4 regions of the Virgibacillus sp. FSP13 genome follow, and region 3 is predicted to be linked to each of the others. Evidence: riboswitches for the same ligand, from Rfam matches in the RefSeq annotation. Region 3 holds a riboswitch; each other region holds the start of a gene.
The links. A riboswitch is a leader RNA that binds a small molecule or an ion and turns the genes downstream of it on or off. The one in region 3 is predicted to bind cobalamin.
Positions count from the first base shown of each region.

Region 1: it holds a riboswitch for cobalamin, as region 3 does, so the genes downstream of both, ACW2QC_RS04220 (ABC transporter substrate-binding protein) here and ACW2QC_RS11145 (ribonucleoside-diphosphate reductase subunit alpha) in region 3, are expected to answer to the same signal.
Region 2: it holds a riboswitch for cobalamin, as region 3 does, so the genes downstream of both, ACW2QC_RS04170 (hypothetical protein) here and ACW2QC_RS11145 (ribonucleoside-diphosphate reductase subunit alpha) in region 3, are expected to answer to the same signal.
Region 4: it holds a riboswitch for cobalamin, as region 3 does, so the genes downstream of both, ACW2QC_RS11665 (acyl-CoA thioesterase) here and ACW2QC_RS11145 (ribonucleoside-diphosphate reductase subunit alpha) in region 3, are expected to answer to the same signal.

Region 1 is NZ_JBSVKG010000003.1:88,355-91,529, reverse strand. It holds gene ACW2QC_RS04225 (FecCD family ABC transporter permease) at 1-282, opposite strand, end outside; gene ACW2QC_RS04220 (ABC transporter substrate-binding protein) at 245-1,225, opposite strand; cobalamin riboswitch at 1,381-1,546, opposite strand; gene ACW2QC_RS04215 (enoyl-CoA hydratase-related protein) at 1,852-2,637, shown strand; gene ACW2QC_RS04210 (enoyl-CoA hydratase/isomerase family protein) at 2,654-3,175, shown strand, end outside.
Region 2 is NZ_JBSVKG010000003.1:75,995-79,169, forward strand. It holds gene queC (7-cyano-7-deazaguanine synthase QueC) at 1-215, shown strand, start outside; gene ACW2QC_RS04160 (6-carboxytetrahydropterin synthase) at 212-649, shown strand; gene queE (7-carboxy-7-deazaguanine synthase QueE) at 646-1,368, shown strand; cobalamin riboswitch at 1,487-1,687, shown strand; gene ACW2QC_RS04170 (hypothetical protein) at 1,863-2,102, shown strand; gene mmgD (citrate synthase) at 2,086-3,175, shown strand, end outside.
Region 3 is NZ_JBSVKG010000011.1:4,752-7,926, forward strand. It holds gene ACW2QC_RS11145 (ribonucleoside-diphosphate reductase subunit alpha) at 1-2,155, opposite strand, end outside; cobalamin riboswitch at 2,302-2,551, opposite strand; gene ACW2QC_RS11150 (alanine/glycine:cation symporter family protein) at 2,688-3,175, opposite strand, start outside.
Region 4 is NZ_JBSVKG010000012.1:18,233-21,407, reverse strand. It holds gene ACW2QC_RS11670 (YaiI/YqxD family protein) at 563-1,006, shown strand; gene ACW2QC_RS11665 (acyl-CoA thioesterase) at 1,037-1,507, opposite strand; cobalamin riboswitch at 1,636-1,819, opposite strand; gene ACW2QC_RS11660 (DUF2087 domain-containing protein) at 1,935-2,504, shown strand; gene ACW2QC_RS11655 (MFS transporter) at 2,578-3,175, shown strand, end outside.

The DNA.
Region 1 (3,175 bases), on a different contig from region 3:
AGCTGCCCCAGCAATGGCAAGTGATGCACCAACAATGCCTGATAGAATGACACGTGGCATCCGAATGTTCATCACAATATTTTCATACATTGTATCTACCGAATCTGGTAAAGATGTCTGCGTAATCGAGGCGAATAAGATCCTCAAAATAGCTTCTATTGGAACTTTTACCGTGCCAATGGAGACCCCCATCAATACAGCTGCAAACAAAACCAGCAACAATATGGGATAGGCACTTATTTTTTTAGTCTTTGAAAACATCTGGATAGATCGCCTTACCAAGTTCCTCTGCTCCTTCAACCAAACGAGGGCCTGGACGATTAACAAGATCAGCATTCACGTCATAGATCTGCTCATTCTTGACTGCCGTAATATCCTCCCAGCCTTCACGTTCGGTTACCTCCGCAACAGGATCATCCACATATGATCCATATGTCGTAATCACAACGTCCGGATTCATAGAAATAACTGCTTCTTCATTCATTTTGACCCAACCATCCTGATCTGCAGCGGCGTTGTCAGCATTTATAACAGATAATAGCTCGTCCATAAATGTATTTTTCCCCGCAGTAAAGATCTCTGGTGAAGGTGAAATTTCCATATATACCTTTTTCCGTTCATCTTCCTTTATCTTGCTAGCTTTCTCCTTAAGTGATGTTAATTCATCTTTCATATCCCCAATAACCTGATCTGCTTTTTCTTGTGCCCCGGTTGCTTTCCCCATCAATTCAATTGTTTCATAGACACCCTCAAAGTCGGTTGCTTCCCCAACAATCAATACTGGGATTCCAGCTTCTTTAATCTGATTCAGTGCTTTCTCATCATTGGTTTGATCTGCTAACACCAATTGCGGGTCAAGTGCAAGGATCTTTTCAACATTTAATTCCAAACCACCGATTTTTTCCTTTTCTGCTGCTTCTTCTGGATAATTATCATGATCAGAAACCCCAACAATTTGTTCGCCTAGTCCTAAAGCAAAAGCCATTTCTGTATTGCTTGGCAGGACAGATACGATTCGTTCTGGTTTTTCTTCAATTGTCAGCTCTTCACCAGTTCCATCTGTAACGGTTACTGGGAAATCGGCTTCCTCTGTCTGTTCTGTTTTCGCATCTTTATCGCTATTGTTATCCTTTTCGGCATCATCCGAGGAACTGCCACAGCCTGTCAATATCCCGATGAATAGGATCATCATCAGTAATAATAACTGTATTTTTTTCAATTTCATTTCTTTTTCCTCCTGTTTTCCTATTAAAAGCTCATACTTCTAAACCAAAATAAAAACATCTTAGCTATGAAAGATGTTTAAACGAATATTGTTCAGCAATCATGATCAAGTATGATGTTCTGCCGACTATACACCTCCCTATCCTCGTAGGTTTATTGGTATATCAGAATTGGGTAGGTCTCCTGGCTCATGGCATCTCATTTCCTGTTCTTTTCAGTAGTTATACAGGCAAAAACCATTTACAGTGGCGGGACCGCGTTGGGTTTTCACCAACTTCCCTTTTAAGTCTTTACGACAGACACCCTATTCTGTTACACATATTATATTTTCCATTCTTGAGTATACACTATCTGCGTAATCTAGAACAGCAAAAAAGGAAGAATTTAGAGTAGATGCGACAAGTTTAGACAGCAGTACTTCCTGCGTTAAATTTAACTACTACGAACGCCCTCCACGTTTTATTTGGCGATAATAAGCTCATTCCTTTATGACAGAGTCACCATATCCGTCAAATTGTATAGACACATAGACACTTTTCACAGTTTTTCACCTTGCGATATAAGCGTTAGTGCCTGGCACAGTTCTTGCAACAATATTAGCAGTAATTTTTAAGGGGGATTTTCTTTATGAACTATCGTGCACTAAAAATAACAACCGAAAACGATATCGCTATTGTGGAGATAAATGCTCCACCTGCAAATACTTTATCATCTTCATGTATCTCAGAATTACGCTCAGCCATAGAAGATTTAAAGTTAAAAGAGAATGTACATGGAGTGGTCATCACAGGATTTGGCCGATTCTTTGTAGCTGGTGCAGACATTAAGGAATTTATACCGGCCCTTGGTGATTATAATAAGGGACAGAAAATGTCAGAAGCGGGACAAGCACTTTGCAATGAAATAGAAGCAATGAATAAACCTGTCATTGCGGCAATTAATGGACCTGCATTAGGCGGCGGCTTAGAATTAGCAATGGGATGTCACTTTCGGATCGCCTCTGAAAATGCTGTTCTTGGACTTCCAGAGTTAAAGCTCGGGCTAATACCGTCGTTCGGTGGAACACAGCGACTTAGCCGAATGACTGACACAGCAACAGCGTTAGAGTTAATTTTAACGGGTAAACAAATTAATAGTAGTGAAGCCAAAGAACTTGGAATTGTGCAGGTAACCGTTTCCCCTGAAAAACTTTTAACCACAGCCTTAACAATTGCCCAATCCTTTGTGGATGGGAAAAGTATGACAAGTATCAAACGAGCAATCGAGTGTGTTACAAAGGGATATAATGAAACATTTGAAAAAGGGTTAGAACGGGAAAGAAAGCGATTTGCTGAGTTGTTTTTAACAGAAGATGCCAAGGAAGGGGTTCAAGCTTTTACTGAAAAGCGGAAGCCTCATTTCAATCATTCATAAAGGAGTGTCCAATACCATGGCCGAAGTTTTATTTTCTACTGATGAAAATGGTGTAGCTACAATTACTTTGAATCGACCAAAGGCAATAAACTCATTAACATACGACATGCTCGTTCAAATAAAGGAAAATCTTTTGGAATGGGGTCAAGACGATGCGATATGCATCGTCATACTACAAGGTGCGGGATCGAAGGGATTTTGTGCTGGTGGGGATATTAAAACCCTATATGAAGCAAGAAAGGGTCAAGCAGCATTGCGAACAGCAGAACAATTCTTTAAAGAGGAATATATAACTGACCAAGTTCTTTATCGATTTCCAAAGCCAATTATCGCCTGCTTAGACGGCATCGTCATGGGCGGTGGTGTAGGACTCTCATACGGGGCCAGCCATCGAATTGTAACAGAACAAACGAAATGGGCAATGCCTGAAATGAATATTGGCTTTTTTCCAGATGTTGGGGCAGCTTACTTTTTAAACAAGGCTCCAGATTATACAGGACGTTACCAAGCATTAACAGCGTCCGTTATTTCAGCACCA
Region 2 (3,175 bases), on a different contig from region 3:
CGTTTGTGATACATACTCCATTAATGTGGCGGGACAAATCGGAAGTGTGGGAGTTAAGTGATGAACTTGGTGCTTTTGAATTTGTCAAAGACCATACATTGACTTGCTACAACGGTGTAAAGGGAAGTGGCTGTGGAGAATGCCCGTCATGTAAGTTGCGCCAACGAGGGCTTGAGCAGTATGAAAATAGACGGGAAGGGGAGATTGCCAAATGATGCAGCAAATTTATCCCGCTCCAGACCATGATTATTCATATGAATTAAATAAGGACTTTCACTTTGCGGCGGCACATTATATTCCAAATGCAGAAGCTGGCAAATGTCAATATACACACGGCCATACGTATTTTGCCAATATCACGATTGGCGGCAATGAGCTTGATGATTTGGGTTTTTTGGTAAATTTTAAACAAATCAAAGACATCATTCACAAACGGTTTGACCATGGAACATTGAATGATGATCCCGCATTTTCCAACGATCGTCCAGAACAATTTCCAACGACAGAGATTGTTGCACGAACGATTTATGACATCATCGAGGAGCATTTAGAAACATTATCTAATCGGCCAGTATGCTTACAAGTTTTTTTACGTGAGACGCCAACAAGCTACTGCGTTTATCGTCCAAAGGGGGCGAAAGCTAAATGAAACTGCCAGTAATGGAAGTATTTGGGCCAACGATTCAGGGAGAGGGAATGGTAATTGGGCAAAAAACCATGTTTGTCCGAACCGCGGGATGCGACTATTCCTGCTCCTGGTGTGACTCTAAGTTCACTTGGGATGGATCGGAAAAGGAAAACATCCAAATGATGGAGCCAGAAGATATTTGGGAGGCGTTACAGGAACAAGCAGGCGGCCGCTTTGGCCATGTAACCATTTCTGGAGGGAACCCCGGATTACTTGCGGGGTTAGATGGACTTGTTGATTTGCTTCATGGCCAGCAAATTAAAATCGCACTTGAGACACAAGGAAGTAAGTGGCAGCCATGGTTCGTAAAGATCGATGAGCTGACGATTTCACCAAAACCGCCGAGCTCTGGAATGCGGACAAATTTTGATATCCTTGACTCTATCATTGATTCGCTAACATTGCATCAGCAGGGAACATTCAGTTTAAAAGTTGTCATTTTTGATCAAGCAGATTTGGACTATGCAACGAAGCTACATCAGCGGTATCCGGATGTTCCGTTATTTTTGCAAGTGGGGAATGATGATACCGCCAACGCTGACAACGAGAAATTGCTTGAGCATTTGCTGGACCGGTATGAATGGTTGATTGATCAGGTGATGGCCAGCAACGTGTTGAAGAATGTACGCGTTTTACCACAACTGCATACGTATTTGTGGGGGAATTTGCGGGGGGTTTGATAAAGGAACATGTGCGATGATCCTGCGTTGTTTTTAATTCCAGGATTACTTGCCATAGATTAAATGTAAGAATTATTGTAATCTTTGAAAGTGAGTGATATAATTTAAGAGATTAACTGAATAGGTTAAAGATGTAGGTGCAATAAAGTTAATTCCATTTTATTGCTTAAAAGGGAAGTTCGGTGAAAACCCGACGCTGTCCCGCAACTGTGTATGGGAACGATTCGAGAAAAACCACTGTTTTCACGTATATGAAAATGGGAAGGTTCGAAAAGTGATGACCATGAGCCAGGAGACCTGCCTATGTCTAGCAACATCCATACCTACGAGGATAGGAGGTGTTACATGCGAATAAACAGATGAACATGTTCTGGAAATTTACCATGTTTATTTATGCTTTTTTTGGGATGCATGCTAACAACTTCTAAAAGGGGAGTTGTTTTTTTATTGCATTAAAAATACAGAAAATAAACAAACATCTGGGGGAAAACAATTTGTATGGAACAGTGACTTATTTCACGGAATGTTTAAAGGCAGCGATTATGAACAATTTGGCAGTTGATCAATCTTCTCCCATGCAAGTATGTTATGAACGAATGAAAAAAGAAATTGATACTTGTAAAGAGAGTGACGAAACAAAAGGACGTTATTTAATAAATCTTGAAAGGGCTTCCAATAGTGTTCTGATAGAACTAATAGGAGAGAGGGAGGAATTAAATGGAAACGGAAACTAAGTTTGTACCTGGGCTTGAAGGAGTTATTGCAGCAGAAACTGGGATTTCACTGCTTGATACTGAACAAGAGAAGATCATTATAAAGGGTTATGATTTGATCGAGTTATCTAAGAGTAGGGATTACTTAGACATTGTACATCTTTTATTTGAGGATACGCTGCCTAATCAAATCGAAAAAACAAAATTAGAGAAGAAGTTAAAGGCAAGGTATAATGTTCCATCCAATGTAATTGATGTTTTTGCATTATTGCCTAAAAAGACACACCCGATGGATGGATTAAGAACAGGCATATCCGTGCTTGCGGGGTACGAAGAGAATATTGATGATCGCTCTTTGAAGGTGAATAACAATCGTGCCTACGATCTCCTGGCAAAACTCCCTAATATTACAGTTAATAGTTATCGGGTTCTAAATAAACAAAAACCGGTTCACCCTCACAAGGATTTGTCTTATAGTGCTAATTTTTTATATATGATTACAGGGGAGGTTCCGTCTGAACAAGAGGCGAAGATTTTTGATCGATCTCTACTCTTGTATAGTGAGCACGAAATGCCGAATTCAACATTTACTGCAAGGGTAATTGCGTCGACACATTCAGATCTATATGGTGCATTAACTGGCGCAGTTTCATCACTGAAAGGTAATTTACACGGGGGGGCCAATGAGGCTGTCATGCACATGTTGCTTGAGGTAGATTCGACTGCAGGATTTGAAGAATTATTGTTGAAAAAGCTGCAACAAAAAGAGAAGATCATGGGATTTGGACATCGTGTTTATATGAACAAAATGGATCCAAGAGCGCTGATTATGAAAGAATCGCTAAAGCGGCTTTGTGAAAAAAAAGGAGACTTCTTGTTGCTAGAAATGTGCGAGGCTGGTGAGGAGCTGATGAAGCGAGAAAAAGGATTATACCCGAACTTGGATTATTATGCTGCTCCTGTATATTGGTTGCTTAGGATTCCAATCCAGTTATATACACCAATCTTTTTTAGTGCCCGAACAGTTGGATTATGTGCACATGTTATTGAACAGCATCAAAATAACCGGCTTTTTCGCCCACGTGTAAACTATG
Region 3 (3,175 bases):
CATAAAGATTAAAACTAATTCCTTGATCGACGTGCCGCTGACGTGCTGCATTTTGTCTAATACTCCACAATTGATCCAGCTCATGCCGTGATCTTCGGTAATAATTGTACGTAACATGATCCAGATCAGGGGCAGTCACTTTAAATTTAAAGTTCTTTTTCTCCTCGGCATACTCAACAGCATAAATAGGATCGATCCCATCTGTTGACCCACCAATTTTTGCAGTCGATGAATTGGGTGCTACAGCCATTAACCAGCCGTTACGGATGCCATGCTTCGCCACATTGTCCCGCAACTCTATCCAGCGATCCGCTTTATACCCTTTCCGCTCAAAATAATCACCAGTTTGCCATTCTGATCCAACAAACTTACTGTACGTTCCTTTTTCCTTTGCAAGTTCCATTGACGATTGAATTGCATAATAAGCAATATCTTCATATAGTTCATCTGCATACACAACCGACTGATCTGACTCCCAATAAATCCCCTGTTGCGCAAGCAGGTGATGCCATCCGAATGTACCTAGACCAACCGCCCGATACGTTTGATTCGTTACTTGAGCTTGTCCAACTTTAACCGTGTTCAAATCAATCACATTATCAAGCATCCGCATCTGAATCGGTATCAATCGTTCCAAAACACCTGCTTCAACAGTCCGCGCGAGATTAACCGACGATAAATTACACACAACAAAATCACCTGGTTTACGAACGATCACGATATTTCCTTGCTCATCCTGATATTCGTTGGTAATGGTTGTTGCCGACATATTCTGCATAATTTCCGTACATAAATTGCTACAATAAATTGCTGTTCGACCTTTTCCACGCACATGTTTATTCGGATTTTGTCGATTCGCCTCGTCTCGATAAAACATGTACGGTGTCCCAGTCTCTAATTGGGCAACCATAATCCGTGCCATGATATCCATTGCTCGATATGTTTTTCTTGGTAAAAGTGGATGATTAACCGCCTCTTCATATTTCTCTGTAAAATAGCTCCGATCTGATTCATCGTAAAAATCCTCTAAACCAAGTGCAGCACCATTTTCATCCTTCCAGCCCATCATTTGTTTCACCTGATGTGGGCAAAATGTATGCCATTCGCCAATACTTCTCCCGTTCTCATCAACTTCTTGCAACTTTTTCATAAATAAATCAGGAATGGCTACACCTGTAAAAATATCATGGGCTTTACGGCGTTCATCACCATTGTTTGTTTTCAAATCAAGGAATCCATCCATTATGTCTTTATGGAAAACATCTAGATAAATAGCTACCGCGCCTTGTCGCTGCCCAAGCTGATCGACACTGACTGCAGTATCATTCAAAAGGCGAATCCATGGAACAACGCCAGATGAATTTCCTTTAAACTTTTTAATATCTGATCCAAGTGCTCTTACCTTTCCGTAATAAGCACCAATTCCGCCGCCGTCCTTGCTGAGCCTAGCAATATCCCAGTTGTTTAGATAAATACCATCAAGCGAATCATCGACTGTGTCTATAAAACACGATGAAAGCTGGCCAAAACTTTTGCCCGCATTGGCGAGGGTTGGGGTAGCTACTGTCATGTATAAATTACTCATTGCCCAATAAGCCTCTTTGATCAATTCAAGCCGCTTCTCCTCGGCCTCATCCTTCATCAGTGTCATTGCAATAATCATGAACCGTTCTTGCGGGAGTTCGTAAATATTACGGTCATGATCCCGTGTTATGTAACGATCAGCAAGTAAAAAGAGGCCAATATAATTGAACAGTTGATCACGCTCAGGAATAATCTCCCTTCCTAATGCTATTATTTCTTCTTTGGAATAACAGTTTACTAGATTGGACGAATAAATCCCCTTTTCAGTTAGCACCTTAATTAATCTATGAAAATCGCTATAACGCTGTTCCGGATGATACCCACGGTTTTCAGCTGCCTCTTGATAGAGTTCATTTAAATACATACGCGCCGCTACAAACGTCCAGGCAGGTTCATCCATGGCAATATTATTTAATGCATAAAATAATGCGTGCTGATTTACATCCGCTTTTGAGCTATTTAGTTGGTTGATTTGCTGTTTCACTTCACGAACATCTAGCCCATATGTTTCAGCAGCTATATCAATTTGTTCCAGTACATCATTAATCTCAGTAGATGTTTTTGTCATCATACGTTAATCGCTCCCTTTTCGTTTTAGAGAATTAAAAAATCCACTCAACTACTAATTGAGTGGATGAAATGACAGCAGTTAAAAAGCATACAGAAGTCCTGTGTGCACTATAACTATCATCTCATCTTCTCAATCCCCGAAGAAGTTGAAATTTCTTAAGCAAGACAGGTCTACTGACTAATGCTTCACCCTACTCCTGAGCCCTTCCCATATAAGAAGCCGTTTAAAAATCACCAAATCGAATTGCTTCGTTTCTAATTTGGAAACCTTCTGAACGTCTATACTTATACAGTGGTTTTGCTCATTTTCGTCAGCATTTACAGTTGCGGGGGCAGTTCTGGGTTTTCACCAGATTCCCAATTAAGCCGAATGGCGTCTACGCTTAAGGCAAATACTATATATGGTTTTATCGACATTTTAATACACAATATATTGTAAATCATGTCTAAGTTCATACTAAATGAATTCTTCCCTTTTAGCAAGGGTAAAACAAAAAACTGCCTACTCATTAAAAGTAGACAGTCCACAATACTTATTTATCTACATGACTCGCCTTATCTCGATCCCAGAATTCAACACCGGAATCATCATCCAATGCATCTTTATAAAAGACTGGATCCTTACCAGCTTTTCGTTGCCTTTGATAATCTTGTAAAACACGGTTGGCAATTTTGAACAACCTGGTAATCGCGTAAAGGTTAATAAGTGCCATAATCGCCATTGTCAAATCCGCTAGTGCCCATACAAGGTCGAATGTTGCAATAGCACCAAAGACAACCATCGCCAGTACTGCAATTCGATAAATAAACAAGCCGAATTTGCTGTCTTTTACATATCCGATATTATTTTCACCGTAATAATAGTTACCTAAAATGGAGCTATAAGCAAACAGGAATATCGCAATTGCAATAAATATTGATGCCCAGTCACCGATATGAAATCCAAATGCATTTTGGGTCAACTGGATACCATCGAGCTTGCTTCCCTCATAACCACCAGCTGAAATAATAATAAACGCTG
Region 4 (3,175 bases), on a different contig from region 3:
TTCTTAAATACTTTAAAAAATAGTTGCTAACGTTTTCATTTGTCTGACATTATATCGTTGATTTAATCAACAATATAGGCTATGTTTATACGTCAGTAGTTGGGCTTGTTACTGCAATTGTAACAACGTACCGGGACTTATATAGCCAAAAAGCAAAGAATCCTTCTCCGAGCCAACCGGAAAAGGATTCAAAAGATAACACCTGAGGTTGAGGGGAAGCCCCTCTCCTCACCACTATTTTATTACCCTCACTATTCTAGAATTGTCAAGGAGTTGGTCTAATGCAAACTGCCACTTTTATTATTTCCATTGTATCCTAATAAGTTGTGCAACACTAACCATTATTTTTAAGACAAAAAGAAGAGGTAACTAAATAGCGCCAAAAAATTACGTAATAGGGTGAAGTTTTATGATATCTAAAAAACCCGAACAATACTTTTGGTCTAATTCTCCAATTCTGCTAAAGATGAAGTTAAGAGAAGCATGCAAACCCACAATGTCTAGAGCTTTCAAGCGATTTCTGCTATCATTATCACTATCAAACAAAACAGGAGAGAGAACAATGAAAGTTTACGTTGATGCTGACGCTTGTCCAGTAAAGGATATCATCATTTCCATTGCAAAAATCAATCAAATTCCTGTCATTCTTGTAAAAAGCTTTGCCCACTACTCCAACAACCAAGAGCCACAGGGGGTCGAAACGATCTATGTCGACACTGGGGCTGACTCTGCTGATTATCGGATTATGAAATTGGCACAAAAAGATGACATTATTATCACACAAGATTATGGTCTTGCTTCTTTAAGTTTAGCAAAGGGATGTGTCGTTCTACATCATAAAGGATTCGCCTACTCAAATGAGAATATCGATCAACTCCTGCAAACACGTTACGAAAGTGCCATGGCTAGAAAAAGCGGCAAACGTACAAAAGGACCCAAAGCTTTTACAGCTGAAGATGAAAAAAAATTTAGCGATCTATTTAAAAAAGTAATTGAACAAAGTTAGTTAGCACCCAAAGCTCGGCGTCCCTTTTTATCATCGTATATTTGCTCGCTTTTCCCGATTCTCCTTTCGTGATGGTGCTGTATGATATAACCTTTTCTCTTCCTCGGTTTCCGGAAAAACGTTCGGAACCGGAACCGGCTTCCCCTGTTCGTTAACAGCTACCATGGTAAGAAAAGATTCTGTTGTCAGTCTTTCTTCATTTTTAATCAAATCATTTGCGGTAACTTTCACATACACTTCCATTGAACTTGTCCCTGTATACGTCACAAATGCTTCTAATGTTAACGAATCCCCAACTTTTGCCGAAGAAAGGAAATCAACAGAATCAATCGATGCTGTAACAACTGCGCTTTTTGCATGCTTCATCGCAGTTAATGCAGCAATTTCATCAATATAAGCTAGAACCTTACCACCAAATATTGTATCTAAATGGTTTGTATCTGGTGGTAATACTAAACGAGTTTGAACGGTTTTAGAATCCTGTATAGCTATTTTTTCCATAGTAATATCCTCCCAAAAATTAAAAAACACCTTCCATAATAGAAGATGTTAAAAATGCGCACTAAAATTTAATTACATTAAATATGTATAAACGCAAAACGCAACACCCTCCTATTTCCCGTAGGATTGAAATGTCCTTCCCTATGGCAGGTCTCCTGGCTTCGAATCATCGAATCACTTTCCTTCCCGTTTCCTATTCAAAACAGTGGTTATCAAAGGATTCTCCTCGTTACAGTGGCGGGACCGCGTTGGAATTTCACCAACTTCCCTTTTCAACTTTTTATACAAGTCACCATAAGGCAAATGTATTCAATTGTATTTAGTATACCATTTTTTATTATAATGTGGGTGTTTCATCACTTTGACTATTGTAATATATATCTAATTAGATTACAATCTAATTAGATATATATTAGGGGGTACACATATGCAACTTGAACGTATCGTTAATTTTCATAAAACAATCGGAGACAAAACAAGAATTCAAATCATTGCTTTGCTAAAAGATGGCCCACTCCACGGGCAGGCAATTGCAGGGAAGCTTGGGCTGACCCCGCCTACTATCTCCTATCATATTAATAAATTAAAAGAGATCGATATCATTTACCAGCGGAGGGAGAAAAATACGATCTATTTTCACTTAAATGAGAAAAAGCTGGCATTTATGGCACAGGCAATTCTTAGGATTGGGGGAGAAAAAGAAATGGAGCAATTTCAGGTTAATAACGAAGAAAAATATAAGGTAATACAAAATTTCTTCCAAGACGGAAAACTAAAGAATATCCCTGCACAACGTAAAAAGAAACTTATTATTCTGGAATATCTTGTAAAGGGACTAGAAATAGGCAGAACATACAGCGAAAAAGAAATCAATGAACACATTAAACAATTTTATGGGGACTTTGCGACTATTAGGCGTGAATTCATCATGTGCCAATTTATGTCGAGGCAAAATGGTGAATATGAATTAAACCCCGAAGAATTGTGGCTGATCTAGTCAGCCTATTTTTTTAATCATCTAATTAGATATATATTAAATTAGATGGAATTATAATTAGGTGGTGATATAAATGAAAAATTGGATGGTTTGGAAACAAGAGAAAAATTATCAAAAGCTTTTCTGGTCTGGAACTATTAATGGAATAGGAAATCGCTTTACCCAAGTAGCTATTCTCACGTTGCTATACCAAGTTACCGAATCTGGTATTGCCATTGGACTTCTGTTTGCTATACGAATGGCCCCTTTTTTACTTTTAGCCCCAATCGGTGGAATGCTAGCAGACCGATTTTCCAAGAAAAAAATACTGATTACAATTGATCTATTGCGCATTCCATTTGCGATATCACCAATCCTTGTGCAAGGGTCAGGGGATTTATGGATTGTGTACATAAGTGCATTTTGTCTAGCAACTGGGGAAGCTATCTATTCCCCAACAAGAATGTCAACCATTCCAACACTTGTAAAACAGGATAGATTATTATATATTAACGCGATTGAACAAATCATGGTTGGCTTTGTACTCGTTGTCGGTTCAAGTACTGGGGGAGTCATTTCCTATTTATTCGGTTTACACCTCCCTTTTATACTAGATGGGTTATCATACCTTATCTCAGCATTATTTATCTTGAAAATGACAATTCCAACAGTCACGAAAGAGAAAAAATATA